2 regions of the Methylomarinum vadi genome follow, and region 1 is predicted to be linked to the other one. Evidence: predicted binding sites of a transcription regulator. Region 1 holds the regulator's gene; the other holds the start of a gene.
The links. The regulator HrcA, encoded in region 1, represses chaperone genes, less so after heat shock. The targets are predictions, from matches to a motif close to TNTTAGCACTCNNNNNNNNNGAGTGCTAANA.
Positions count from the first base shown of each region.

Region 2: a site for HrcA is predicted at 11,879-11,909, ahead of groES (co-chaperone GroES). Genes of this name have one in related genera too.

Region 1 covers NZ_JPON01000001.1:1,924,769-1,939,660, forward strand. Annotated here, with positions in the region: gene dnaJ (molecular chaperone DnaJ) at 1-498, opposite strand, end outside; gene dnaK (molecular chaperone DnaK) at 593-2,524, opposite strand; gene grpE (nucleotide exchange factor GrpE) at 2,594-3,250, opposite strand; gene hrcA (heat-inducible transcriptional repressor HrcA) at 3,301-4,341, opposite strand; gene EP25_RS0109715 (DUF3047 domain-containing protein) at 4,459-5,094, opposite strand; gene EP25_RS0109720 (hypothetical protein) at 5,246-5,755, opposite strand; gene EP25_RS0109725 (FMN-binding protein) at 5,755-6,303, opposite strand; gene tnpA (IS200/IS605 family transposase) at 6,565-6,996, opposite strand; gene EP25_RS0109735 (hypothetical protein) at 7,347-8,726, opposite strand; gene EP25_RS0109750 (OprO/OprP family phosphate-selective porin) at 9,221-10,579, shown strand; gene EP25_RS0109755 (metallophosphoesterase family protein) at 10,692-11,366, opposite strand; gene EP25_RS0109760 (GIY-YIG nuclease family protein) at 11,400-11,666, opposite strand; gene EP25_RS0109765 (hypothetical protein) at 11,685-11,966, opposite strand; gene EP25_RS0109780 (universal stress protein) at 12,584-13,027, opposite strand; gene rnhA (ribonuclease HI) at 13,036-13,479, opposite strand; gene EP25_RS0109790 (class I SAM-dependent methyltransferase) at 13,472-14,194, opposite strand; gene EP25_RS0109795 (LysM peptidoglycan-binding domain-containing protein) at 14,345-14,892, shown strand, end outside.
Region 2 covers NZ_JPON01000001.1:2,053,385-2,068,276, reverse strand. Annotated here, with positions in the region: gene EP25_RS0110360 (HAD family hydrolase) at 1-57, opposite strand, end outside; gene ubiG (bifunctional 2-polyprenyl-6-hydroxyphenol methylase/3-demethylubiquinol 3-O-methyltransferase UbiG) at 60-767, opposite strand; gene EP25_RS0110350 (TRZ/ATZ family hydrolase) at 820-2,142, opposite strand; gene mtnA (S-methyl-5-thioribose-1-phosphate isomerase) at 2,201-3,229, shown strand; gene cysZ (sulfate transporter CysZ) at 3,226-3,957, shown strand; gene hypA (hydrogenase maturation nickel metallochaperone HypA) at 4,110-4,451, shown strand; gene hypB (hydrogenase nickel incorporation protein HypB) at 4,451-5,326, shown strand; gene EP25_RS0110325 (hypothetical protein) at 5,785-6,426, shown strand; gene EP25_RS0110320 (hypothetical protein) at 6,523-6,942, shown strand; gene EP25_RS23605 (IS110 family transposase) at 7,149-7,364, shown strand; gene EP25_RS0110310 (hypothetical protein) at 8,307-10,196, shown strand; gene EP25_RS0110305 (hypothetical protein) at 10,732-10,986, shown strand; gene EP25_RS0110300 (HesA/MoeB/ThiF family protein) at 11,060-11,806, opposite strand; gene groES (co-chaperone GroES) at 11,948-12,235, shown strand; gene groL (chaperonin GroEL) at 12,291-13,943, shown strand; gene EP25_RS0110285 (transglutaminase-like domain-containing protein) at 14,316-14,892, opposite strand, start outside.

The DNA of each region.
Region 1 (14,892 bases):
ACAAGTCACCGGGCTGCTGCCTTTCCGCGCGCCGCTCCCGTTACATTCGCTACAGGTAACCAACACTGGCACTTTGACGGTCGCTTCGGTGCCGCCGACCGCCTCTTCCAACGTCAGCTCCAGGTTATAGCGCAAATCGGCGCCACGCTGAACGCTGCTGCGTTGCCGGCCTCCGCCGCCGAAAATATCGCCGAATACGTCGCCGAAAATATCGCTGAAACTTTCGGCGCCGCCGAAACCGCCGAAGCCCTGTCCGCCGCCCATGGAAGGATCGACGCCGGCATGCCCGAACTGGTCGTAGGCCGAACGCATTTTCGGGTCGGATAACACTTCGTAAGCTTCCTTGACTTCCTTGAATTTTTTTTCGGCCAGCTGGGGATCGTCCTTGTTTCTATCCGGATGGAACTTCATCGCCAGGCGCCGGTAACTTTTTTTGATCTCGGCGTCACTAGCGTTTTTATCAACACCCAGCAGTTTGTAATAATCTTCTTTTGCCATAACGTAAATAACCGCCAACAAGCGCGGCGGTATTTTGAATCCTGTTTAAAGGAAAGAAAGGGGCTGTATGATACCAGCCCCTGCTTGGAACAACTTATTTTTTATCGTCTTTGACTTCTTCGAACTCGGCATCGACGACACCGTCGTCGGCGGCACTTTCTTGCTGTGCCTGGCCGGCATCGCCTTGCGCGGTGCCCTCGGCGCCTCCTTTTTGCGCATAGACGCGTTCGGCCAATTTGCCGGACAACTCGGTCAATGCCGCTGTTTTCGCGTCGATCGCTTCTTTATCGTTGCCTTTGATGGCTTCCTTCAGCTCATTGATAGCGGTCTCGATCGACGATTTCTCGTCCGCCGCGACTTGGTCGCCCAATTCATGCATGGATTTTTCCGTGGCATGAATCATGCTTTCCGCCGTATTGCGCGCCGCGACCAACTCGGTCACTTTTTTATCCTCGTCGGCATGCGCCTCGGCGTCTTTGACCATACGTTCGACCTCATCGTCGGACAAGCCGCTGGACGCCTTGATGACGATGGACTGTTGTTTGCCGGTCGCCTTGTCTTTCGCCGACACATTCAAAATACCGTTGGCATCGATATCGAACGACACCTCGATCTGAGGCACGCCGCGCGGCGCCGGCGGAATGTCGGTCAAATCGAAACGGCCCAACGACTTGTTGCCGGCCGCCACTTCCCGTTCGCCTTGCAAGACATGAACCGTCACGGCGGTCTGATTGTCTTCGGCCGTCGAGAAAACCTGCGAAGCATTGGTCGGAATCGTGGTATTTTTCTCGATCAGTTTGGTCATCACGCCGCCCAGGGTTTCGATACCCAAAGACAACGGCGTTACGTCCAACAACAACACGTCCTTAACGTCGCCGCCCAAAACGCCGGCTTGAATTGCCGCGCCCAGGGCTACCGCCTCATCCGGATTCACGTCCTTACGCGGTTCCTTGCCAAACAGTTCCTTAACGAACTGCTGAACTTTCGGCATACGGGTCTGACCGCCGACCAAAATCACGTCGTTTATTTGCGAAGCCGACAGGCCGGCGTCTTTCAAGGCCAATTCGCAAGGATGCTTGGTTTTTTCGATCAAATCCTCGACCAGCGCTTCCAATTTGGCCCGCGTCAACTTGACATTCAAGTGCTTGGGACCGGTCGCATCCGCGGTCACGTAAGGCAGATTGATATCGGTTTGAGTCGAAGACGACAATTCGATCTTGGCTTTTTCCGCCGCTTCTTTCAAACGCTGCAACGCCAATGGGTCGTTATGCAGGTCGATGCCGTTTTCCTTTTTGAATTCTTCCGCCAAATAATCGATGATACGCAGGTCGAAGTCCTCGCCGCCCAAGAAGGTATCGCCATTGGTCGCCAATACTTCGAATTGGTGCTCGCCTTCGATTTCGGCGATTTCGATGATGGAAATATCGAAGGTACCGCCGCCCAGATCATAAACCGCGATAGTCGAGTCGCCTTTCGGTTTGTCCATACCGAAGGCCAACGCCGCCGCAGTCGGCTCGTTGATGATCCGTTTGACATCCAAACCGGCGATGCGCCCGGCATCTTTGGTTGCCTGGCGTTGCGAGTCGTTGAAATAAGCCGGCACCGTGATGACCGCTTCTTTGACTTCCTCGCCCAAATAGGCTTCGGCGTCTTTTTTCAGTTTCATCAGCACGCGGGCGGACACTTCCGGCGCCGCCATTTTTTTGCCGTGGCATTCAACCCAGGCATCGCCATTTTCCGCCTCGACGATTTTATAAGGCACCATCTTGATGTCCTTTTGCACGGCCTCGTCCTTAAAACGGCGACCGATCAAACGCTTAATGGCGAACAAGGTGTTATCGGGGTTGGTTACCGCCTGACGCTTCGCCGACTGGCCCACCAACACTTCGTTATCGCCGGTAAAGGCAATGATCGAAGGTGTCGTACGGGCACCTTCGCTGTTTTCGATGACGCGCGCGGTCCCATGCTCCAGAATGGCAACACATGAGTTTGTGGTGCCCAAATCAATTCCAATTATCTTACCCATTGAATTCTCCAGACTTGATTAACTTAGTAATTTAAAATTAATACTGATATGCGGCTAAATGCTTTAAATTCAAGCCTGCTCATCAATTTTTGTCTCGCCGGACGGTTTGTCTTCCGCCTTGGAGACCACTACCATGGCCGGACGAATCAAACGGCCGTTCAGCAGATAGCCTTTTTGCAAAACATTCAGCACCGTATTCGGTTCGGCATCGGCAGACGGCATCATGCTCATCGCCTGGTGCTTTTCGGGATCGAACGGTTGCCCGACAGGATCGATCACTTCGATATTGAATTTTGCGAAGACCGCTTCGAATTGTTTCAAGGTTAATTCGCTGCCTTCGCGTAGCTTGACCACTTCCGGACTGTCTCCGTTGGCCGCCTGAATACCGAGCTCCAAACTATCCATCACAGTCAACAACTCCTTGGCGAACTTTTCCAAGGCGAATTTATGCGCGTTTTCAAGATCGATGCGAGTCCGGCGTTTCAAATTTTCCATTTCCGCCTGCATGCGCACCATTTTTTCCCAATTCTCGGCGGCCTTTTTTTCCGCCGCGGCCAGTTGCTTTTGCAATTCTTCAACGGTCAGCTCCGGTTGCTCCACGACTTCCGGCGCCGCCTCGCTTTCTGGCGCCTCGTCATTTTCACCGGCTTGTTCAAGCACTTCTTCGCCCAGTTCGTTGTCTGGCTTAGGTTCTTGAATTTCAGGCTTATCCTGCTCGTTACTCATTTATCACTCCCGAATGTTGAAATTTTTTGTGTTAGTTAAGATGGGGGTTTTCATTTAGGATTCAAGGCCGCACTTAATAATTTTGCCGTCATGTCGACAAACGGAATCACTTTTTCATAAGCCATGCGGGTTGGCCCTATCACCCCTAATACCCCAACCACTTCATCGTTGACGGTATAAGAGGAAGTCACCAGACTACAGTGGTCGAAGGCCTCATAGCCGGATTCCTCGCCGATAAAAATCTGCACGCCATTGGCCGCCTGGCATTTATCCAGCAAATGAATAACGCCGCGTTTTTGATTGAAGGCATCGAACAATTGCCGGAGTCGCTCCATATTCGACAGCTCGGAAAATTCCATCAAATTGGTCTGCCCGCTCAGCACATAATCTTCCCGCGGCTTTTGCTCGAAGGCCTGCCTGGCCATGGCAACCGCATCTATCATGCCCTGATTCAATTTTTTTTGATCTTGTTCCAATTCCTGAATTAACGACTCCCGCACCGAAGCGACGCTTTTGCCCGCATAAACGGAATTCAGGTAATTGGCCGCCTGCTGCAATTCGGAGGCGCCGAACGCGCGGTCGGTATGAATGATTTTGTTATGGACTTCCTGGCCGTTGGTGACAAAAATGACTAGGATCCGATTATGGGATAACGATAAAAACTCGATATGATTCAGGCTGACGACTTCGCGCCGGGGCAAGGTGACGATCCCCGCCATGCGGGTCGCATCGGACAATAATTTCGAGGCTTTTTCCAACAACACGGCCGCCTCTTCGCAGTTATTTTCGAGCCCTTCGGCCAAGTAATCCAACAACCGCGACTCTAACGGCCTGACCGTCAACAGGGAGTCGACAAACAACCGGTAACCACGGACGGTAGGCACCCGGCCGGCCGAAGTATGCGGGGAATGAATCAATCCCATATCCTCGAGGTCCGCCATGACATTGCGGATCGTCGCGGGACTGAGCTTCAAGTCGGAATCTTTCGACAATACCCGCGACCCTACCGGCTGGCCGTCTTGTATATAGCGTTCGACCAACGCCTTTAACAAATGCAGCGACCTGTCGTTTAAACTATGGCCATATTTCACATTGACACCTGATTTTGTCCAATTAGCACTCCACCCAACAGAGTGCTAATTGCAGAAGCTATCAATATCGCAAAATCTTGTCAATAAACTTACAGATCGCTATGTAATCTTTCGCTGTCAGTTGCGACTGAAAAAAATATCGCCGTAATAACTTTCCGCCTGTCCACCGCCGTTATCGGTATCGGTCATGATCGCCACGGCATCGATATACCGGATGTTTCCGCCGAACTGTTGCTTCAAGTCCTCCAGCACATTGCGTTTTTCCCGATACCAGGTCGCCAATTCGTCGTCTCGGTCGCGCAATGCGATCATCATCGCATGATCGCCGGCAAAGGCGTTCGGCCACACACTTCCTTTCTCCTGGCTGGCCGACCAGACATAGTTGATCGCCCTGGTTCGCCAAAAAGCCCAACCGCCACTCACGACGACATAAACCCGCACGGCATAATCATCGCCGGATTTTTCCCGTTCGTTCAGTTTGGCAAGTCGTTCGTCTATGCGCCAAGACCAATTCAGGTAGGGCGTCTCCAGTAGATCGATACGCTGTTTCTTATACAACCCGGAAGCCGCGGCCCGGCTTTCCGCCTTTAACACCAAACGACCATCCAACTCCGCCAGTTGGTAATGCGTCTCTCCCGCGAAACTTTTGTTTTCCCATCCCGACAAATCTCCCGCGGAAAAGCGACCGATTTCGATGCGTTGTTCGGCCGATGCGATTGCACTTATAAACAATAAGATTATGACCCGATACATAATGCCTCCTCCAAAGATCGAGCTTGCCGCAAAAGTCAAACGAGGACAATAGGTAACGCGTCCGACGAAGCCATGCCGCACCCACGAAAACCTTGTTTGGCGCCCGGCAGTTGCGGGATGCGTTCGCATCCGCTCGGCACTTCCGGGTCTTCTAATAGTAAGAGGAATGTTTGCGCAGCGCTTTACGACGCGATTGAATGAGGGCGATGACGACGACGGCTATCAACAACGCCAGGGAAAACTCCAGCAGCACAAAGGAAGCGATCTTGAAATAGGCGAAATAAGGGTGCACGAAACGCACCAACCAACCCGCCAACTCATCGGCGATCGCCGAACAATATACTAAAACACTGACCCAGACCTTCACCAGTGTCGGCACATCGATCATCAACATCAGATGGGTCAAGGTCAAAATCAGCATCCCCATCGCGAACAAATGAAAATGCGTGACTTCCAACAGGCTTTGATAGCTTTTCGGCTGCGTGAAATCCTCTTCCGAACCAAGATAATAAGCGATCACCGAGTCCGCCGTCAGGTCCATTTTATGAAAATACATCATGCCATTGCTGATCCACAGCAAGAAAACGTAGCCCATGAACATCAGAACCAGGGCATTCAGCAGCATTTGACGATTTTGTTCGCCGGTTACGAAAAAACGCATCAGTTCGGTTTGCCTTTGACCAAGATTTGAAAAATCGCCATCACCTTGCGGGAAATGTTCAGCGCGGAGCGAGTGCTGAGCGTCGCGCCGGTGATGCCTTGTATATCGGCGTTGAAACTGAGCTGATCCAACTCGCGCCGATAAAGCTGTTCATACCAGCGTTGCGGCGGTTGATATTCGGGAGGCTCGTGAAACGCCAAAGTGTGAATGGCGGTGATTTTCCCTTCCGGATTCAACACCACCAACAAGGTTTCGGGCTTGGTGCGCACGGTATGGCTCTCGATCGCCGCGTAACCGAGCACCTTGCCATCCTTTTTTCCGACATAGAACGAAAACAGCGCCGATTCCAATTTCACCCGCGCCAGCTTTTCGATTTGCTCGATTTCATCGGCTTTGGGAAACAGCGACAACACTTCGACCGTCGCCTCCTTACCAAAGGCCAGCTCCATCGCCTCGTTCTTGCTGTAATAAATTTTCCCGAAACCGGGAAAAGCCAGCGACAGCAATAACAAAACGGACGCTATCTGTACGAACTTTGATCTGGGCATTGTAGGGAGAAAAATTAAAAAGACTTTATGATAATGCAACTTGATTGATTAACGCGAATCGAGTAGCAAGGACAGGCAAATATCAACCCGGCTTTGTAAGCTATATTTCTGAGCATTTGACAACTAAAGAAAAATAAATTTTGCGGTACTGCAACCATGAAAAGCGGCATGAGTGTTTATAACTAAACAACCACCCGCTCAAGCGGGTGGGTTCCAATAACGGACTGAAAGTCCGGATACGCGTCGACTAAACGACGCGTCTTAGTCGGGCTCCAACTTGAAATTATCGTTTGGATTAGGTTCAAAGTGATGCTCCAAATATTGCTTTATCATCTCATCAGTCATTTGCCCCACTGTGGCGCAAAAATAACCGCGGGCCCAAAAATGTCGACCCCAATATCGCTTTTTCAAGTGCGGGAACTCTTCGAACAGATAGCTCGAAGTTCGTCCCTTGATTCGCCTCATGATTTCGCTTGGGGCCATAGTCGGCGGCGCACTCACCAATATGTGCACATGATCTTTGCTCACGATACCTTTGATAATCCGTATCTCAAAGGCTTCGCATGTCTGCCGCACCAAGTCTCTCACTCGTTCGGCTATTTCATCCTTCAGCACTTTATAACGATACTTTGTAACCCAAACAAAATGATACTCAATTTGGTAAACCGTATGGCTGCCGTATCTATAGTCCATCGCCACCTCCTTGGGCAAATTATCGCAGCTAAAGCTGACCGGCTAAAGCCGGTGGTTTAAACCTTATGATGGATAATTAAAATCAATAAGTTATGTATCTTATGACACTACAGCCGCAAGACCGGGTTAACTTTCCGGTTCCTTCCATCTTCGTCGTTTCCATGCTCTGGCGTGGAAACGCCTCCAGGGACGCTTTGCGTCCCGCGCCGCAGTGCGACACAGACCGATCCCCACGGAGGAGCATGGGGACCAGAGGTGTGGAAGTCATTTCATACTAATATCTAAGGGTCTAGACAAAAGGCTCAAGACCGAACAGCCATTTCGAACCTTTCGTCTTTTTCGCTTTAAATTTAGAAAATAAAGCCCAGACCAAGATTGAAGTCGTCCGGCAAATCTCCGCCCTCGGAATCCCAGTTGCGGTAATCCGCCTTAATCACGACATTGGGAATCGGTTTATATTGCAAGCCCACCTGGAAGATTTCCTTATCCTTGCTCAAATCGTCCATAAAACCGGCCGGCGCACTGGCGACGGTATCGAGTTGCTCGTAACGGAAGAATGGCGCCAGGTATTGCGCGCTTTCCGGAAACAGCAGCGGGATTACGTCGTAACCGATTTCGGCATACCAACCGTAGTTTTCCTCGCCGACGGTAGAGCCGTTGGCCGCGCTCAGGACGGCCGCATCGTCGATATGTCCCCAGGATCCCAAGGCGCGAAATTCCAAGCCGCGGTATTTCACCTGTACATGGCCTTCGTACAATTGGGTAAACGCGTCGACCTGGCGGCCGGCAAACACCTGGTTCTGCCCGGAGTTACCCAAATAAGCCGAACCGCCAAAAGTTACGCCGGGCAATTGCGCCGGCGCGTAATCGACACGACCGACGAATGCCAAATCTTCCGCCCTTGCCTGGCTACCTTTTTGCCGGCCACCGCGAATACCTGACGAACTGAAGCCGCTTGCATCCAATCCATTAACGACATAAGTGGTATAGGTCAAGCCTGGAAGCACTTCACCAAACAAACCGACACCGATTTCCCGCCATGTGCTGGGAATGATCCTGCGTTCGACTTCCGGACGATTGTTACCGAAAAAGAACGGCGGTTCGTGAATCTGGTTAATAAAGCCCATTGGCATCAGCACCATACCGGCTCTAACATTAGCCATCGGATCGATAAAAAAATCCAGCGCCGCGAATTCGACCGATACCGAACCATTTTTGTCGGTCGAACCATGTTCGAATTCGATTTCGCTGTTAAATAGGATGTTGTCGGTAAACTTATAACCGGCATATAAAACCAATCGCTCGAAATCGGCGTTATCGTTTTTACCGGTTTCATCATTCACGATGGCTTGATAATTGGCCTCGCCATAACCGCCGATCGATAAGCCCTTGCCAACCTGATAAACCTTCGATGCGGCAGGGCCCAAGCCGTAGGCGCTTTTATATTCGATGTCTTCGGGAATAAACATCTCGGTGCGGATTTTTTCCACTTCCTCAGCCAACACATTGGTTTTGTGATCCAGGGCCTGTACTTCAGTGTTTTTCGCGGTTTTGCTGACTTCCTCCAGCTTCTTCGTCATTTGATTGATTTGCTGCTGCTGGGCCTGAATTATTTCCCACATTTCCTCCATGGTTTGCGGTTTAGACATTTCCCCTTCCGCAGCTGAGGCCGAGCCGCCAAGAGCCGCTAACACCGCGGCGGAACAAAGTGTTCGGTTAAATCGTTTCATCTCCAACTCCAATAAATTTTAAAGCTAGATTTTAAACCGACCCATAAACTATATGCAAATCATTCTCATATATATTTATTGTTAACAGCTTCTCTCTGTCGTTTTTTTACAACTAATGTGACAACTTCATGAAAATCAATCAAGCGCCCGAGAAAGTTTCCCCTCGACACGAATCAACATTTCATTTGCAATGACTAAAAACATTTCCTTAAACTTAGCCTTGCGGCTGTAGCGCCATAGAATACATAACTTATTGATTTTAAAGTTAAAAAAATCATTCCACTTTTTATATTTGCAGCGCCATAAAAAATTTTTTTCTTTAATTATCGAACGCTTAAAAATATTACCCACCAAGCTGGGCAATAATTATCCAGTTTGACTACCCCGTCAAAAAACAATTTAGCGCTGTCATATTCTTGTAACAATGTTTTTTTATGCTGTGTCCAGTTTTTACAACAAATTGATTTTTTTTAACAACATTGGGTACAAAATTGATGGCAACTAACAAAACAGCCAAAATGCTGTTACTGGGCACCGCGACGGCACTGGGCAGCTTATCCGCGCAAGCGGCGGACAAAGAGTTATTGGACATGCTGCTGCAAAACGGCGCAATCAACCAGACTCAATACGACACGCTGATCAAGAAGGAAACGCTGAGCAAAAAGGATGTCGACGACATCAAAATCAAACTGAATAAAAAAGGCTTGCAGTTTGAAACCGGCGACGGCGATTTTAAATTTGCGTTCGGCGGGCGTATTCAGGCTGATGCGACATTCCACAGTAACGACCAAGCCGTTAGCGGTGCAGCCGAAGATGGAACCGAAATCAGGCGCGGCCGTCTGCTCTTTAAAGGCCAATTCTGGAGGGATTTCAAGTTTATGTCCGAAGTCGACTTCGCCGACAACAGCACCGCCGTCAAGGACATGTTCGTAACCTATAAGGGCATCGACTGGCTGGAACTGACCGTCGGTCACCAGAAGCAACCGATCAGCATGGAATTGCAGGAAAGCTCGAACGACATCATGTTTACCGAGCGCTCACTGGTCAACTCGCTGACCGCCAACCTGTTTGACCGTGCTATCGGTATCCACGCCAAATCTTCAGGTAATGACTGGTCTGCTCAAATTGGCGCCTATGGCGAATCGATGGAACCGAACAAAAATGATCTTGACGAGGGCTATGGCATTGCATCTCGCTTGACCTATGCGCCGATCAATGAAAAGGATCAGGTTCTGCATTTGGGTACGTATGGCGGTTACCGCACCATGGACAGCAAAGGCAGCGCCCTTAGAGGTAACAAAGGCAGTGTTGAGTTGAGCTATGAAACCACTCACATGTCGAATCTTAAACTGACAAAGCTTAAGATTAACAACGCCAAAGACTTCACCATGGCCGGCTTCGAAAGCGCTTACATGTATGGCCCATTCTCTGTTCAAGGCGAATATGCGCATTTGTGGGCTGACCTGAGAGGCAATGAGCCAACTTTAGACTTCAACGCCTTCTATGTGCAAGCGGGGTGGACTTTGACCGGTGAATCCCGCACCTATAAAGGCTCCGACGGCGAATTTAAACGTCTGAAACCAGATCAGAACTTCAGCCTGAGAAACGGCGGCTGGGGCGCGGTTGAATTGGCGGCACGTTACGATCAAAATGACCTGAATTCCGATGGCTACAATGGCGGCAGCGAAAAAGCGGTGACCGTTGCCTTGAACTGGTATCTGAACGAAAACCTGCGTCTGATGGCGGACTACCGCACGGCATTCGACATCAGCGGCTCTCCCGTCACAGCCGCTAACGGTGGAGACATCGAAGACGTACACGCCTTCACCTTCAGAACCCAATTGGCGTTTTGATCCGAAGCTCAGTCTTCTGATTTAAGTTCGAGAAAGGCCGGCAATATGTCGGCCTTTTTTATGCCATCGAACAAGCAAAACTGGTCGGGTTACGTCCGCTGTGACAACCGGCTTACAGAACATCGCCGTTTAAATCGACGACCATCCTGTCGCCCACCCCATGCACCATGATGCCGTGCTTGATCGGCGCGGAATAATGTTCGTGCAAATGACCGTGGAACACCTGACGGACGCCCAAGGCAACGGCCAATTCATCGATGGCGATGAAGCCGTGGCGGTGGCTGCGCGGCGCCTCATGGGTGACCAGGATATCGGCATTAAGCCTTTTCAGGCGCTCCAATTCATCGTGCCAAATGGCCGACTGGTATTTCAGGGATAAACCGGCTCGACGGATATTGGCGGGCTGCCGGCTTAAATAATGCTTTTTACTCCGCCACTTCGGTTGCCGCGGCGGATACCAGACACGGCCCAGAAATATACCGCTCAAGCCGGCGATTCTCAGGCCGGCGATTTCCTTGACCTTGAGGTGCAACCCATTGTCGGCGAAGGCCGAGTCGAACAGAAAACGATGCCGGTTGTAACATTCAAACTCATGATTGCCGGCAATCCACCAAATTTCGGTCAGGCCGGCAATGGGGCGCAAATAATGTTGTAACGGCTTCTCCAGGTCGTAGTCGCCCAGCATAACGACGGCCTCGGGGTGATGGGATTTGACCGCATCGATCAGCGGCGCAAAGTCGCCATGTGGATCGCCGGCAAATAAAATTCTGCGCTCGTTGGCCATCATGGAATTTTCGCGTGGATGCGGTAAAGGAAGAAATCACCCGGTTTGCAGCTCATTGTCTGGCGAGTCGATCAGTTGCCACTTTTCCGCCCGCTTCATCTGTTTGATTACATGTTCCCGCCTGCCGGCGGAACTGCGATCATGTTCGCCTTCCAGATAAACCAGCTTGACCGGCTGGCGCCCGCGAAAGTATTTGGCGCCCAGTCCCTTCGCGTGTTGCTTGAAGCGGCTGCCGACATCATTGCTGATGCCGGTATACAAGCTGCCGTCGCTGCAAAGAATGATATACACGCTCCATGTCATCACTCGTCCCGGGTGAAATCAGTCCTCTACCTTGCTGCGGCCGAATTTAAGATTGAACAATGCGGCGCAGGTCAAGCCGACGACAATATAGGCGTAACGCGTCAGGAAGATCAACAGGCCGCTTTGACTATGCGTCGCCGCGTCCTTGATCGGCGGCGTTACCAACTTGGTCCACAGCAGAGCGACGATGAAATAAACCAACAGGCCGGCCACGGCCCAGGAAATCGGTTGGCGTCCGCTATTCTTGGCGGTGAAATAAAACCAAATTGCCACCCCGGCGGCAACGATCGAACCAATCATATTTTCCTCCTCACTTATTGTTATCACGCAATCAACGGCGCGTTTATTATCCGAGTCAGATGACGAAAAAGCTAAAAGCCAACTTGAATGATACTGTTCGCGCTGCAAAATTCGCTTCTTTTGCGCTCCCTTCTCCCGGAAGATGCCGTCGTAAAAGATTGTAGGGGTAGAGCGTAGCTATACCCATCGTTTTAATTGTGTTGGGATACGCTTCGCTAACCCAACCTACAGCTTTTACGATAACCTCCGGAAAGAGAAGGTATTGAGGCGCCGAATTTTGAAGAACGACGGCTATAAAAACAAGCCGCGCCCATGCCTTCAAAAAACGTGATCAGTATATCCGCTTAACCTCCCGCCACCAAATACGAATGCAACCGGCTTGTTTCGGTCGAATGGATATTATGCTGTTCGCACTTCGAATTTCGGCATTTATCCAAGACGGCAAAGGGGTTTTTAGCGGAGGTTTCGACAGCAGGGATGCTATCGTAAAGCCCCCAGCACCTAAATTAACGGAAAATAAATCGTAACCAATAGCCTATGGCGTTTAAGTGCTGGGTGAACGCCGTCCACTGATAGAGGCTCCTGTGCCGAAATTTCATTATCGATGAGTATATCGCTCAAGCATCCCGGATTCTCACCGCGACGACATCGCAATTGGCATGATGCAACACGGCATTGGCGGTCGAACCCAACAACACCTGCAATCCATGCCGGCCATGCGAGCCGACGACGATTAAATCCGCCTTTAATTTATCGGCCAGCGCTACGATTTCCTGTTTTGGATTTCCCCAGACTAACCAAGCATTTTCCTGATCGAGCTTAAACTCGTCGACAAGTTGCTTGAAGTTGGCCTTTTCGGTCTCCAACTCCGGATTTTCGCGCCTTTCAGTTAAGGCAATGGAAGTTCCGTAAGAGGTATCCGGCATAGCGATATTATCCAGCACATGCACGACACTCAGGCGCGCGCCGTGCTGCCTGGACAACATCAATGCTTTTTCGGCCAGCGCCCGCGCCTGTTCGCTAAAATCCAGCGCCAGTAGAATATGTCGATAGAGAGACATGGGTACCCTTATGCCGCCTGCAGGGCATCGATGCCCTTATTCGCCAAACGATCGGCTTTGTCATTACCGGGATCGCCGGAATGCCCTTTTACCCAAATCCATTCCACGTCATGCCGTTGCAAAGCGGCATCCAGACGACGCCATAACTCCTCGTTCTTGACCGGCTGTTTATTCGCGGTCTTCCAGCCGCGTTTTTTCCAGTTCGACATCCATTCGGTAATCCCTTGCAAGACATATTTGGAATCGGTATGCAATTTTATTTTGCAGGGCCGGTTCAGCGCCTCCAGCCCCTTGATGGCCGCCGTCAACTCCATCCGATTGTTGGTGGTTTGAGGATCGCCGCCGAATAATTCCTTGGTTTTACCTTTATATCGCAAAACCACGCCCCAACCGCCCGGACCGGGGTTGCCCCTGCATGCGCCGTCCGTATAGATTACGACCGATTCAGTCATCTGTCTCATCCTTCTTTAGTGAAAATTTCATGCCGTTGATTGCCGCGGCAAAACGCGACTTTTGCGTAATAGTGGAGCCCACCGGAATCAGCTTGTAACGCCGTTTCACCGCTTTTAAACCATAAGCTATGGCAAAAAGGGAGCGGAAATTAGGCTGAAAACCGCCCGTTCTGATCTTGAAGGTGTCGACATAAAACTCGGCCGTGGACAACACCTCGAAATTCATCAATTTCAGCCAGTCAACAACCCTGCTCCGGCTAATAAAATGGCTCACCCATGAATCGGCCAACTTTTTGTCCAACAAATATTGATACCGTACCGAAAAACTTAATGGATTGAAATTGAGGATAATGATTTCGCCCCCCGGTTTCAGCACTCGTTCGATTTCCCTGATCGTTCGAAAACGGTGCTTATCGAATTCCAGCATATGAGGCAGGATGATCAAATCCACCGATTCGGTCTGTATCGGCAGCGTATAGGCTTTGCCCTTGACCTGCAAAGCCTTGTCATTACCCAGCGCATCGAGGTCCAGGATGCAATAATTCCGATACAGGGAGCAATCGATAAAATCCTCTTCCCAGCCCAGGCCGCCAATTTGCAACTGTTGTTGCTTACAGCTGACGGTGATAGAGCGCTTTAAAAATTGCCCCTCCATCGTTTGCAATAGTTTCCCTCGTGGCGACTGATACAACGCAAACAGAAATTTTCTTTTCATTCAGATAACACTCAGAATTCTTGCAACCTAGGAGAATCAATGGAAAACAGGCTATAATTAAAGCATCTTAGCAACTGTAATGTGATTAGCTCAATAATGACAGGCTTTATTTCTCCGACTCGCTTCGTATTTCTTTCGTTCATTATATTAGTGAGCGGTTGCGCGCAACAATCCCCTTCGCATATCGCTATCAGTGAAATGCCGCCAACCCTGCAATCTCCTTACGAGCGATTGCACCCCGCTAAACCGGCCAAACGCTACGAGCCCGCAAACGATTTAGTGGCCGCCATCAAAAAAGCGCAACATGATACGGTTTGGGAGCGTCTAGTGGCACTCTATTCACTCCCCACCATCGACAACGAGCGAGTCGAAAGACAATTACAGTGGTATTTAAGCCATCCGGAATATATCGAACGTATCCAACAACGGGCCGAGCCTTATTTATATTTCATTCTGGACGAGGTGGAAGCGAAAAAAATCCCCGGAGAAATGGCGCTGTTGCCGGCGGTGGAAAGTGCGTTCAGGCCCACGGCTTATTCTTCCAGCCACGCGTCTGGCCTGTGGCAATTCATTCCGTCGACCGGGCGCTTATTCGGTCTGAAGCAAAACTGGTGGTACGACGGCCGCCGCGATATCATTGCCTCGACCCGGGCCGCTACCCGCTACTTAAAAGAGCTTAGCGAGGAATTCGATAACGA
Region 2 (14,892 bases), 130 kb from region 1:
GACCAAGGTACCGTCCAAATCGAATAGCACGCAGGCCAGCTTGAATTTTCGGCTCATGGTTATTCGGGACGTTGAAAGGCCGCGATGTAATTGACGTCGATGTCCTTGCCCAGACTGAAACGTTTGCTGAGCGGGTTGTATTCGATGCCGATCAGGGATTGCAGCTCGAGTCCGGCGTGACGGGCGGCCTGGCTCAATTCCGACGGTTTGATGAAGGTTTTGTAATCGTGGGTCCCCTTAGGCACCATTTTCATGAGATATTCGGCCGCGACGATTGCCAGCAAATAAGCTTTAGGCACCCGGTTTAAGGTCGAAAAAAACACCATACCGCCCGGCTTGACCAATTTGGCGCAAGCGCCGATGATCGAGCCGGGATCGGGGACATGCTCCAGCATTTCCATGCAGGTGACCAGGTCGAAGCTGCTCGGTTGTTGTTCGGCCAACGCTTCGGCGCTGATTTTCTGGTAACGGACGTTGACGCCGGATTCCAGACTATGCAAGTCGGCAATATCGATCAGGTCTTCGCTCAGGTCGATGCCCAGCGCGTCGGCGCCGTGTTTGGCCAGGCCTTCGGTCAGAATGCCGCCGCCGCAGCCGACATCGACGGCTTTTTTGCCTGGCAAATCGACATGCTGCTGGATGAAACGCAGGCGCAAGGGGTTGACGTCATGCAGTGTTTTGAATTCACCGTGAGGGTCCCACCAGCGTTCGGCCTGAGAGCCGAATTTATGTATTTCGTGGGCGTGTACGTTTTCTGTCACTGTCATAGGCTTGAGTGTTTTTGGTTGGCTATAGTGTACTATATTACTAGGTTTTTGTTTATTTGTTGTCGTCGGCAAACAGGCGTTGCTGCCAAACATCTATCCTGGCGCGGAGATCGTCGAGATCGAGCGTGGTCAGGCGCCTTTGTTTCAACAATTGCCGGCCGGCCACCCAGACATCGGTGACCTGGTGGCGGCTGGCCGAATAGACGATTTGCGCCAGCGGATGATATAGCGGCTGGGTTTCCAGTTCGCTAAGGTCGATGGCGACCACGTCGGCCGCCTTGCCAATCGTCAGCGACCCGGTCAGTTCGTCGATGCCCAAGGCCTTGGCGCCGTTGAGCGTAGCCATCTGCAGCGCGGTTTGCGCCGGAACGGCCGAGGCGTCGCCGCTGACGCCCTTGCCGAGCAGCGCGGCGCTGCGCATTTCCGCCAGCATGTCGAGATCGTTGTTACTGGCGGCGCCATCGGTGCCCAGCGCGACATTGATTCCGGCGTCCAGACATTGCGCCACCGGACAGAAACCGCTGGCCAGTTTCAGGTTCGATTCCGGGCAATGCACGATATGGCCGCCGCTTTCGGCGAAGCGGGCGATTTCAGCAGGCGTCAATTGGGTCATGTGCACCGCTAATAGCGAAGGACTGAGCAGGCCGAGTTCTTCCAGACGTTGCAATGGCCTGCGTCCGGTCTTTTGTTGTTGTTCCTCGACTTCATGCCGTGTTTCGTGTACATGTATATGCACCGGCAGGTTCAGTTCGTCGGCGAACATGCGTATTTTGCGTAATGGTTCGTCGGAGACGGTGTAAGGTGCATGCGGTGCAAAGGCCGTCGTGATCAACGGTTCATGGCGTAGTTCGTCATGCAAAGCCAGGCCCTTCTCGATATAAGCTTCGCTGTTTTCCGCCCAGGCCGAGGGAAAATCGACGGCGATCAGCCCGATGCTGGCGCGGATGCCGTGATGGATGGCACGATGCGCGGTGACCTCCGGGAAAAAATACATGTCATTGAAGCAGGTGGTGCCGCCGCGGATCATTTCGGCAATGGCCAGGTCGCTGCCGTCCCTGACGAAAGCTTCGCCGACCCATTTATGCTCCAACGGCCAGATGTGGCGTTGCAGCCAGTCCATCAGATGCAGGTCGTCGGCGATGCCACGCAACAGCGTCATGCTGGCATGAGTATGGCAATTGATCAGCCCCGGAATCAGCGCATGAGAATGAAGTTTGTGCACTTTGTTGGGCTGATAACGTAGTAATGCCGTTTCCTGTGGCAGTATCGCAATTATTTTACCGTCGTCGACGACCAGGCTGTGGTTTCTGTGGATTACGGACGCCGGTTCAACGGGTATAATCCAGCGTGCTTCGATAATGAGATCAACTTGCATGATGTGTTCCTTATAATGTCGAGCGGAATTATAACTTTTTGACGATTTTTTAAATACAATGAGCGAGATTAAGCAATTGAGCGTACAGGCGCTGGAATGGACCGGGAAGAGTTTGCGGGTATTGGATCAGCGTCTGTTGCCCGAACAAATCCGTTATCATGAATACCACGACGCCGAAACGGTCGCCGAGGCGATCAGGTCCATGCAAGTGCGCGGAGCGCCGGCGATTGGTATCGCCGCCGCCTACGGAGTAGTGTTGTCGGTAAAAAGGCATTATCGAGCCGATTGGCGGGAAAGAGTCGAGCGGGATATTCAATTGTTGGCCGAGTCTCGGCCGACCGCGGTCAATTTGTTTTGGGCCTTGGATAAAATGCGCGCGGCTCTGGCGGCGGCGGAAGACCCGCTGGTTGTCGCGACCGAGGCCGCCCTGCGAATACATCAAGACGACCTGGAAGCCAATCTGCGCATGGGGGAATTGGGCGCCGACGTGTTGGGCGAAGCCCGCGCCGTCATGACCCATTGCAATGCCGGTTCGTTGGCGACCGGCGGGTACGGTACCGCCCTTGGCGTGATTCGCAGTGCCTGGAGGCGAGGGCTCAAGACCGTTTATGCCGGAGAAACCCGGCCGTGGCTACAAGGGGCTCGCTTGACCGTGTGGGAATTGGCCCAGGATGGCATTCCGTCCACGTTGATCGCCGACTCGGCCGCGGCTTGGCTGATGAAGAACGGCGCGCTGGACTGGATCATCGTCGGCGCCGACCGGATCGCCGCCAACGGCGATGTGGCCAATAAAATCGGCACCTATTCGCTGGCGGTGTTAGCCAAACAGCATGATGTTAAGATGATGGTGGTGGCGCCGATGTCGACCATCGATTTCTCGCTGGCGAATGGCAATGGTATCGAGATAGAGCAACGCCATCCGGCCGAATTGCTGCCGGATTGTTATTTACAGAAGGGTTCCCTGGTCCAGGCCTGGAATCCGGTTTTCGACGTGACGCCCGCGCAACTTATCACGGCAATCGTGACCGAGCGCGGCGTGGTATTGAACCCGGCCGAACACGGCGGAGTGAGGAGTTTAAAGACATGATGAGAATGGCCGATAAAGGCAAAAACCCGGTTTACGCCCTTCAATGTTTGCTGAAGGGCTTGGCGATGTTGCCGCGTAAGGAATTGCGCAAATATTTGTTGATTCCCCTGCTGATCAATGTGCTGTTATACAGTACGGTGCTGGTGTTGGGCTATTATTACATGTCCGATTTGATCCAGCAGTTCATACCCGGCTGGTTGTCCTGGCTGGAGTGGATTCTGTGGCCGCTGTTTTTCGTCAGCTTTCTGATCACCGGTTTTTTTACCTTCACGATACTGGCCAACCTGATCGCCGCGCCTTTTTACAGCCATCTTTCGGCCCGAGTTGCCGAACTGTTGTCCGGTGATAGCATCGATGTCGTCGAACAGTCTTGGCCCAAAGTGTTGCTGGCGGAAATCAAACGCGCCGGCTATTTGTTGAGCCGGATGTTGCCGTTGCTGATACTGTTCATCATCCCGGTCGTGAATGTCGTCGCGCCGATCGTTTGGGCCTTGTTCGGCGCCTGGAGCATGGCATTGGAGTTTATGGCTTATCCTCTGGAAAATCGCGGATTGCTGTTCAGCGAACAAAAAGCACTGTTGAAAGAGGTGCGCATCGCCGGGTTGAGTTTTGGAGGCCTCACGGTATTGGGCTTGTCGTTACCTATATTCAACCTGATCGTGTCGCCGGCCGCGGTGATCGGTGCGACGGTGTATATTTACACGCTCGCTGAACAACAAGAGCAGTAAAGCATTGTTGACCCGATGCAAATGGTGATTTCGTATCAATTAGGTATTGTGGCGGCAAGTTTAATGCCGTTACAATCTTCGTATCGAGATACTGAACTGCCTTTAGCGGTAGCGAATCGACGAATATCGGCCCATCGATTGGAATAATCATCATGCATGAAATGTCGCTGTGCGAGAGCATTCTGGATATCATCGAGCAGCAGGCGCGGGAACAGCAATTCGCCAAAGTGAAAACGGTGCGGTTGGAAATCGGCGCCTTGTCGTCGGTGGAACCGGAGGCGATGCGTTTTTGTTTCGACGCGGTCATGCAAGGTTCATTGGCCGGTCAGGCGCGGCTGGAGATCATCGATGTTCAGGGACAGGCCTGGTGCATGCAGTGCGGTCACAATGTCGTCATCGAACAACGTTACGATCCCTGCCCAAGCTGTGGCGGTTTTCAGTTGCAAGTAAATGGCGGCGAAGAAATGCGAATCAAAGAGTTGGAGGTAGAATAATGTGTACCGTATGCGGATGTGGTGAAGGCGAAACCACGATCGAACACTCCCATGACCATGATCACAACCATAGTCATAGCCACTGTAGCAGTCATTCCCATTCTCACCATGAGCATCACCATGATGGGCATAGCCATAGTCACGATTACGGCCAGGGGCCGGCACACGCCCATGCCCCTGGCATGTCCCAGTCGCGGATGGTGCAGGTCGAGCAGGATATCTTGGCCAAGAACAATCAATACGCCGCAGCCAATCGCGATTATTTCGCCAAGCACGGCATGCTGGCACTGAACCTGGTTTCCAGCCCCGGTTCCGGCAAGACGACGCTGCTGACCGAAACCATCGCATTGTTGAAAGACGAATTGAGCATCGCCGTGATCGAGGGAGACCAGCAGACGACACAGGACGCCGACCGGATCAGGGCGACCGGCGTCAAGGCCCTACAGATCAACACCGGCAAGGGCTGTCATCTGGACGCCCATATGGTCGGCCATGCCTTGGACGAATTGAAACCGGAAGAGCAAAGCCTGCTGTTCATCGAAAACGTCGGCAACCTGGTTTGTCCGGCCAGCTTCGATCTGGGCGAGGCACATAAAGTCGCGATCCTGTCGGTCACCGAAGGCGAAGACAAGCCGCTGAAATACCCCGACATGTTCCATGCCGCCGATCTGATGATCCTGAACAAGACCGACCTGCTGCCGCACCTCGACTTCGACGTCGAGCAATGCATCGAGTACGCGAAACGGGTCAACCCGCGCATTAAAGTCCTACAATTGTCGGCCAAGACCGGCGAAGGCATGTCAACCTGGCTGCAATGGCTCAAAGCGACCCGCGCCCTGCATCTGATCGAATATCAAGCCGAAGCGGTGGCTTGAAGATAGTCAAAAAATGCTACGGCGCTGTAGCGTAATGCGCCGTATTTTTTCCCGGAAAAGGAATTGCAGTTTGTTCGAAAGGAATTGTTCGGCATTAATATCAAGCCTGAATTTATCGGAATTGTCGGTTCATCAAGGCAAACATGCCTGTTTTTACAGATACGCAGGCCAATTTTCCTGAATTAGCGATTATTATCAACTTATCAGGGAAAATTGACCTGATAATCAATGGTTAGCCTTGAAAAGCAATGAAATATGCAAATAGAGAATGGTGGTACGACTTCAGAGAAATACCATCAGCATTTCAGGAAGAAAAATGCGGATTGGTCGTGGCCAACATGCTCGCTCGATATAGCAAGATAACAAAAAGTTGGTCGCCCGAGCTGAATTCAGAGTGGTTGTGTAGAGCATACCTGGCCGCCAAATTGATTATGCAGTCAACCCTTACGATAAACTCCATGCACTATGCGCAAGAGAAAAATCTACGAGTTGTCGTTCCTTATCTAAGGTATTACTCAGCGCTTTCCCTCATCCGCGCAGTCGTTCTGATGCTGCCGGAACAGGCATGGAACAATGGTCGAATTATTACACTAGGGCATGAGAAGGTGCTAAACATTGTTATCGCACATATTGTCGAATTTGATCCTAACTTTGCTTCCTTTGTTAAAAATAATGTCCAATCGTTACGGGCATCTCGTGAGCTTATTTCATATCGTGCGCCATCATCTGGAGATGAAGCAATTCCTGATATAAAGGAGTTCTTAGGAATGTGTTCCTTTCTAGCTGAGCTAGCCCAGCTTGATTCAGAGCTAATAGAATCCTCAATAAATAAGAACGCTGATCCAAATGCCTTCGTTATACTACCTGAGTATATGTGCGAATTGGCAAATGTGTCTCTTGGCCCACACACGTTCGGAGATACGGAAGATGCGTATAGATTGGATTACTTCAGAAGAAAACAACCACATATGCTTAACATTCGCTTTTTAATGCGCGAAGGACATGTGGATGATTTCTTCGGCGCATGGTCAGATCCAGAAGAGACAGAAGGTGCATTTGATCCAGATGAGATGAACGGAGTAATTTTTGATATCCCATAGGCTAACAATCGGCTGCACAACGACGCCAAACTCTCCGCTGCGCTACGAGTTTGGCGCCTGTGAGCCGTGGCGTTATGTGTAAAAGGTGAAATACAAATGGGCTACGATTTCTCATTCTTGCGGTTTAAAAATAAGCCGAATTCATTTCCGTTTTCGCCAGATAAAGAATTTAAATTCCTTGAAGAAATTAAGGATGTGCTATCTCCAAAAGAAATAGTGAAGCATCTGGAATCCAAAGATGGATTTATACCAAATGGAAAGAATGATGATGGTGTTGTTTGGTATTGGTGGAACACACCAGATGGTGGGAATCTTGATATTCAAATAAGGCCAGATTGCACTGCAATCTTCGTAGACACCCATGCTCACTGGGCATATGTGCTTGAATTATTAAAATATCTCCAATTGATTATGGATGATTTGCTAGTGCTCGATAATCAAACGATGCTTATTTATAATAAAGAAGCATACCGAGACTTTATAGAAAGGATGCAAAATGAAACGAAAAACACATAACAAGGCGCTCGTGTGGGACGCTGCGCCGCATTGCGGCTCGCGCCCCACAGCTTGTCGTTGGGCGCCGCCAGCGACCTTTGGTATTGCGCCTGGACGCACTACAGACCATGCGCACCCAAGAAAGCAACCGTTTGCAGGTCGCTCGCGAAGCAGTACGCGAGGATATTGAGCAGCATCTGAATTGGTAAGACACTGCTATCCAGCAGTTGATTGACGCTATCAACGATCATATCGATCACCATCCCGGTCTAAAGCAACAACGCGATCTACTCGACAGCATTCCCGACATTGGTGAACGCACCAGCGCGATCATTTTAGCGTTTTACGCCGATACCTCGCGCTTTGCCAATAGTCGGCAGGCCGCGGCGTTTGCCGGGCTCGACCCCAGGCAATACAAATCGGGTAGCAGCATCAAGGGCTAGCCCAGGCTCTCTAAAATAGGCCACTCGTTCTTGCGAAAGCAATGTGTATGCCAGTCATGTTGACGCTGTATAAAACAGCCTGGGGAAAGCAGTTTAGAAGCCGACTAGCGAGTAACGGCAAACCCAATAAGTTGATCAGAGGCGCCATGATGCGAAAATTGAATCAGGTGGCGTTTGGTGTTCTAAAATCAGCTAAACCCTTCGATTCGTCTATTCATTTGACTTGACGTGGATAACAGTATCTTGCGTGATCTATACGGGGCATTGCCGGACTCATTGACTCAACCATGACGGCGGCGTGATAAAGCCAAACCCTCAGAAAAAACGCTTGATCGGGAAGGGAACTGATTCATCGCCTAATGTCATTTTGAAAATCTGGACGGTGTGAGTCGAAAATCGGTGACAGATCATTACAAACAAAAAAACCCAATAGCGCGGCAACGCAGGGGGGGGCTTAAAAGGAACAATGAAATCTAACATCAGCGGATTTGAAAAATATCGGAAGAAACCCTGTAAAGAGCAATTTCTTGATTTACATAACACTGATTCAATCTATCGGATCCTGCGGCGGAAGAAGCTTTGTACGATTCCCGGGCAATGAGGAATTTTGTCGGCATCGATCTGGGGGGGGAGAGGCGCCCCTGGACAAAACCTCGATCGGAGGAGCTTGACTATACATGCAGGGAGCCTTGGCAGTGGTTTTAGTGAGATAGATTGCTTCATTTCAATTGAGACAATGTGGGATTTGACGCAATCAAGATAAGTTATTTGCCGCAGTCTTTATTGTAAAAATTAAGTCTAGGATAAGGAAGCTTTATTTGTAAGCGCCTAACTATTTATTTTGTAATAAATTTATTACAAATAATCTCTAAATTAAATTTGGCATGATACTAGCTTGGTATTTGGCTCGCCTTAAATTCTAAAATTAAATTAGGAGATTTCATGCTTAAAAACAAAAAAACCAAGTTCACGGAAAAGAACTTAGCAATGCAGAGGTATTCCCTGGCTTTTGTGAGCCTGCTGATTTCACTACCGCTAAGCGCTCAAACCACTCTGATGCAATCAGATTTCGATAATGGCACCTACATTATTGACCAACCCGGCACATATGTTCTCGGCGAAGATATCTCATTCAACCCGCACCCCGTCGGCTCACTCGGGCCAGACGGGGTAACGCCACTTGATGCCTACACCGCAGGGCTTCCCTTTCCCCAGCAGCTTGGCATGGAATATGACCCTGCTGCTTTTGGTATAGGTTTTTTTGCGGCTATCACAATTGAAGCTGATAACGTCACCCTGGACCTTAACGGACACACCCTTGAGCAAAGCCCCGAACATGCGTTGCTGCAACGGTTTTACGCCAACATTGAACTGGCGGACCAGCCTTTTGTTCCATCACAGGGGCCCTCGGATTTTGGCGACGAACTGAAAGCGGCCAAGGAAGTGTCCATCATCAATGGCGTCATAGGCAGAAGCTCACATCATGGCATACATGGTAACGGTAACAGGAATCTTGTAATAAAGGACGTTAGGTTCAAGGACTTTGAAGTCGCGGCGGTTGCGCTGAACGGAGTTAACGGAGTTGATATTATCAATAGTACGGCCAGCAACCGGGAAGATGTGCCCATCATCGGCACCTTCTCAAATGCCCGTTTTATCTCTGCCTATGTTGACTGGCTGGTAATGAGTGGATCAACGACCACGCTTAAAGTCCAAGGCGTTGAGCTGAACGCTGGCGATATCCAGGCGGCATTACGCACTTCTATCAACAATGTCTATGATGACGTTATCACTAAAGGCCTGGGATTTATTGATGAGAACGCACACCCGGATGAATACGCCCTCTATCACAACAAGTTTGGTGTTATCGACGGTAATTCTTACGGGTTCCTGGTGAATCCACTGGGTGTTGCGGTGAATGGTTTTCCGACTTCCCCGATCAATATGTCCATGTATGTTAATTTCCGCAATGTAGACGTCACCAGCCAGAAAGCGTTTATTAATGAGGTCGTCGCACTTCAACAAGGCGGTAAAGCGGCCATTGATCCCATCGGAGCTGTTTTTATGGTGAGAAATGTGCATCCTGATACTGGATTACCGGTTACCACCTCCTCTTTAGATGAATCGGTAGCCACCTATAAGGGTAATGCACTGGCCAATGCACAGGCACTGGTTGCCAAAGCCGCATTAAACGGTGAATTTCCATCCTTCCTGGATGTAAGCCGGTTGAATATCACGCAAGACATGATTGACTGGATTGAAAACGAAAGCACGCTTGACTCTCTGGTATCGTCACCCGCTGATTATCTATGTAACGGCGATACGATGTTTCACGTTAATAAGGGTGTGATCGGCTTCAAATTGGACGGAGCAAAATTTGTCAGTGTAAAGAATTCAAGTGTAGATAACCTTGTGAATCTCGGTGCTGTCGGCTCCGGAGATTGCGGAAATTACGCCATCTCTCACCCAGCCGCAACACTCAATGGCTATGGTGGCGCCAAGGTTAGAGGCTTTTCCATTGCCGCTTCCGATGACGTCAGTATCATGAAGAGCTCGGCCACTAACCTGACAGCCTCTAATGGCAGTGTGATCGGTATCGATATTCTTACCGATAGTAAGGAAGTGGCAATCAAAGGTAACAACATCGGCAACATCGAGGCCGGGCTGTCTTTTAATGCCAATGGCGGGCCTAACGAAGCGCCGGATGCTGTTGGTGTACAGGTCGGCGCGGATGCGAATAACGTGTATATCTGGAACAACGACATAACCGGCTTGGATGCATTTGATGAAGCCGTGGAGATCAGAGATTTGAGTGGCAGCGCAGATTATTAGTCAAAATAAATCTGGAAAATCCGGCCGGGTAATACCCGGTCGGTACTGGCAATATAAACCTTTCAAATTGTTTGCCTCTTTTTTTGTGTCAATGTGTACTGACTTCAGGCCGGTAGGTATTCAACTTTTTCACGCATGTCTTAAGAAAAGTGTCGCAAGTTGCGACACTTTTACGATAGTTGATCGTTTATTAATTTCTCAAGCGGTTCAACAGAGATGATTTCCAAACCAAAGGAAAGCAAAGAGGGTAGGCTCGATTTTTAACCTTTCTGGCCCTTTCTGATGGCCTGTCCCCCTCGGCTTTGTTTTTTGCTTGACCGCTGTATAAGCCGTTCGATTTCCACCTGAAGGCGACCGTCTCCCAAAACCCAGGTTTTTTTGTCGCTTCCCGTCTCTCATTGAGCACCGAGTCCGACCAACGCCCCATCTCGGACAAAAAGTATCAAAGGGGTTAGGCTCGAATACTGCTTACTTAAGAGTGAGTTGTCTATAGTATTCAATGAGATAAGCCCGGTAGGATGATGCGCTGAGCAGCTTGAATAATTACGACATTCAACAAGCGGTATTGCCGTCAAGAAGCGATTTGGATGAAATCGACTTCGAGGTGCACAATGATTCCGCAAGTCGAACAGAATTGGCGAACAGTATCGAGATCGAACCGATTCAGCTGAGCGATGAGGAAATTGCATATTTGATCGAGTTCTTGCGCGCCCTGACCGATCCGGCCAGTCTAGATTTGCGTTCCACGGTTCCGACTAGAGTGCCAAGCGGGCTGCCGTTGAGAGATTAAGATATTAATTCGGCTTAATTGGCAAATAAGGAGCGGGAATTTTTCCCGCTCTTTTAGTTGATATGGCAGCTCGCTAACCCTCTCCGCAAGTCGGGCAGGCTGGATTTCTTCTCAGCTTCATCGTGTTCCACTCCATCGTCAAGCCGTCGAGCAGTAATAATCGGCCGGTCAATGTCTCGCCGATCGCCATGATGATCTTCATGGCTTCCAATGCCTGAATACTGCCGACGATGCCGGTAATCGGCGCGATCACGCCATTGGTCGCGCAGTTTTGCGGGTCTTCGCCATCGTGGTTGTACAGGCAGTTATAACAGGGGCTGTCGTAAAAACCCGGAGTAAACACCGAGACCTGACCCTCGAAACGGATGGCGGCACCGGATACCAAAGGTATTTTATGTTTAACGCAGGCCGCGTTGATGGCAAAGCGGGTTGCGAAATTGTCGCTGCAATCTAGCACGACATCGGCGTTTTTTACCTCCTGTGCGAGGCGCTCTCCAGTCAAGCGTTCATTATGAGCGACCGCTTGCGTATCCGGATTTAATTTTTTCAGGGTATTGAGGGTTGAAATTACTTTGTCCGTCCCTATATCGGAGGTGTAATGCGCAATCTGTCTTTGCAGATTCGACAAATCGACCTGGTCATCATCATACAACGTGATGTGACCGATGCCCGCCGCGGCCAGGTACATCGAGGCAGGAGAGCCGAGGCCTCCAGCACCGATAATTAGTGCCTTGGCGTCGAGCAGTTTTTGTTGTCCGGCAATATCGACTTGCGGCAGCATGATTTGTCGACTGTAGCGGAGTAATTGGTGGTCATTCATTTGTCATGTGAGGGCAATAAAATGGATGGGGAATGATGCCAAAGAACTTGACAGAGTGCAAAAGCTTATTATTATTAGCACTCATTACTAGCGAGTGCTAATAATTTTTTAAACCTTTGTTTTTAATGTTAGGAGATCTTGATGAAAATTCGTCCTTTGCACGACAGAGTGATTATCAAACGTGTTGAAGAAGAAACCAAAACCGCGGGCGGTATCGTTCTGCCGGGCTCGGCAGCCGAGAAACCAAGCCAAGGCGAAGTGCTGGCGGTAGGCAACGGCAAATTGCTGGATAACGGCGAAGTACGCGCGTTGGATGTCAAAGTGGGCGACAAAGTGTTGTTCGGCAAATATTCCGGCACCGAAGTCAAAGTCGATGGCGAAGATGTCATCGTGATGCGCGAAGACGACATCATGGCGGTTTTGAGCTAAGTCCGCGTTTTGAAAAATCATTTCGGTTAACATTAATTAGAGTTTAGGAATAAAAATGGCAGCAAAAGACGTAAAATTCGGTACTGATGCACGCACATTAATGGTGGCGGGCGTAAACATCCTGGCAAATGCCGTTAAGGTAACTTTAGGCCCTAAAGGTCGCAATGCGGTTCTGGACAAAAGTTTCGGTGCACCGACCATCACTAAGGACGGCGTGTCTGTCGCGAAAGAAATCGAATTAAGCGATAAATTCGAAAACATGGGCGCGCAAATGGTCAAAGAAGTGGCTTCTCACACTTCCGACGTAGCCGGTGACGGTACCACCACCGCGACCGTTTTGGCACAATCCATTCTGAACGAAGGCATCAAATCAGTTGCCGCGGGCATGAACCCAATGGATCTGAAGCGCGGTATCGACCAAGCGGTTTCTGTTGCGGTTAAAGCGATCGAAGAAGCGGCGACGCCTTGCGCAGACAGTAAGTCCATTGCCCAAGTTGGCACCATCTCGGCAAACTCCGACGAATCTGTTGGCAGCATCATCGCCGAAGCGATGGAAAAAGTCGGTAAAGAAGGCGTCATCACCGTCGAAGAAGGTTCGGGGTTGGAAAACCAACTGGACGTCGTAGAAGGTATGCAGTTCGACCGTGGTTATTTGTCACCATACTTCATCAACAACCAAGACAACATGAGTGTGGAGTTGGAAAACCCCTACATCCTGTTGCACGATAAAAAAATCTCCAACATCCGCGACATGCTACCAGTGCTGGAAGGCGTTGCCAAAGCAGGTCGTCCATTGTTGATCATCGCCGAAGACGTCGAAGGCGAAGCGTTGGCGACTTTGGTTGTCAACAACATGCGCGGCATCGTCAAAGTGGCGGCCGTTAAAGCACCTGGTTTCGGTGATCGTCGCAAAGCCATGCTGGAAGACATCGCGATTCTGACTGGCGGCACCGTCATCTCCGAAGAAGTCGGACTGGCTTTGGAAAAAACCGAGCTGGATCAACTGGGTACCGCGAAAAAAGTACAAATCAGCAAAGAAAACACCACCATCATCGATGGCGCGGGTTCAGAAGACAGCATCAAAGGTCGTGTTTCTCAAATTCGTGCGCAAATCGAAGAAGCGACTTCCGACTACGACAAAGAAAAACTGCAAGAGCGTCTGGCTAAACTGGCCGGCGGTGTTGCCGTGATCAAAGTTGGCGCTGCGACCGAAGTTGAAATGAAAGAGAAGAAAGCTCGCGTTGAAGATGCGCTGCATTCAACTCGCGCCGCGGTCGAAGAAGGTGTCGTTGCCGGTGGCGGTACCGCTCTGGTTCGTGCGTTGAAAGCTCTGGAAGGCTTGAAAGGCGCCAACCACGATCAAGACGTCGGTATCAACATTCTGCGTCGTGCGATGGAAGAACCTCTGCGTCAAATTGTTAAAAATGCGGGCGACGAATCTTCCGTCGTATTGAACGAAGTAGCGAAAGGCGAAGGTAACTATGGCTACAACGCTGCAACCGGCGAATACGGCGACATGATCGAAATGGGTATTCTGGATCCTGCCAAAGTAACCCGTACCGCGCTGCAAAACGCGGCTTCCGTTGCCGGTCTGATGATTACAACCGAAGTAATGGTTGCCGATGAGCCGGCTGACGAAAAAGGCGCTCCTGCAATGCCTGACATGGGCGGCATGGGCGGCATGGGTGGTATGGGCGGCATGATGTAATTGCCGGCTTCAAGCCTTTTAGCGGTAGGTTGCGCTAAGCGCAGCGCACCTTGCCAAGAGCCCCGGTTGCTTCGGCAGCCGGGGCTTTTTTATGGATGCTGGTTTGAGAGAAAATACGAAAGACGGAGGTAGTGGTGAATGCGCGGTTCTCGGCGCGAACAAAGATGTATAAAGAGACGCCTACCGGAAAATAGCTCCGGAGTTCGGATACATAGCCGCGGCATTTCCTCGATGATATCTCGATAGATGACTTCGTTCGAAGACTTTCCCCGTTTTACCAAGCAGGAATGTGGCAGTTATCTAGGGACGCGCTGAATAAATCCCTCCTGGATTTCTCCGGTCGTGCGCCTCTGCACTCCAGTAAATGCTGAATTAATCAGCATTTCCCTGGCAATCACCGGCGCTACCCAAATCTGTTGGTTCTCTATCTGGCAAATTGCGATAGAGCGCCTGGATGCTGTCGTTTTTTCGTAAGGCATCGATCACGACCGGTAAGGGACGTGGATAGATCTCGACGAAATCCCATTCCATTTGCTGAAAAATGTCAAACGCCAAATATTCTCGCGGAGGGTCGAAGCGGGCATCGACATCGGCCTTGTTGCCGCGCGGATCGACACGGTACCAACCATGTTCCTGCAAATAAACCGCAGTTAGGCCGTGCAGGCAATAGGGCGAACCGTTCCCTTCCAGACTTAGGCGTTGATAGCACAAACCGGCGGCAATGCCGTTCGCGCGAAGCAGGGCCGCCAGCAAATGCGCTTTGGCGTAACAAAATCCTGTTCCATGACGCAATACTTCCGACGCGCGGCAGGTAACAGGACCCTGGCGATAATCCCAGCTGTGCCTGATTTCGTCCCTGACCCATTCGAAACAACGCTGCGCGATAGCCTTCTCCGAATTCAAGGAGTTAGTCAACCGGCGAGCCTGTTCGAGCACTTGCGGCTGGCGC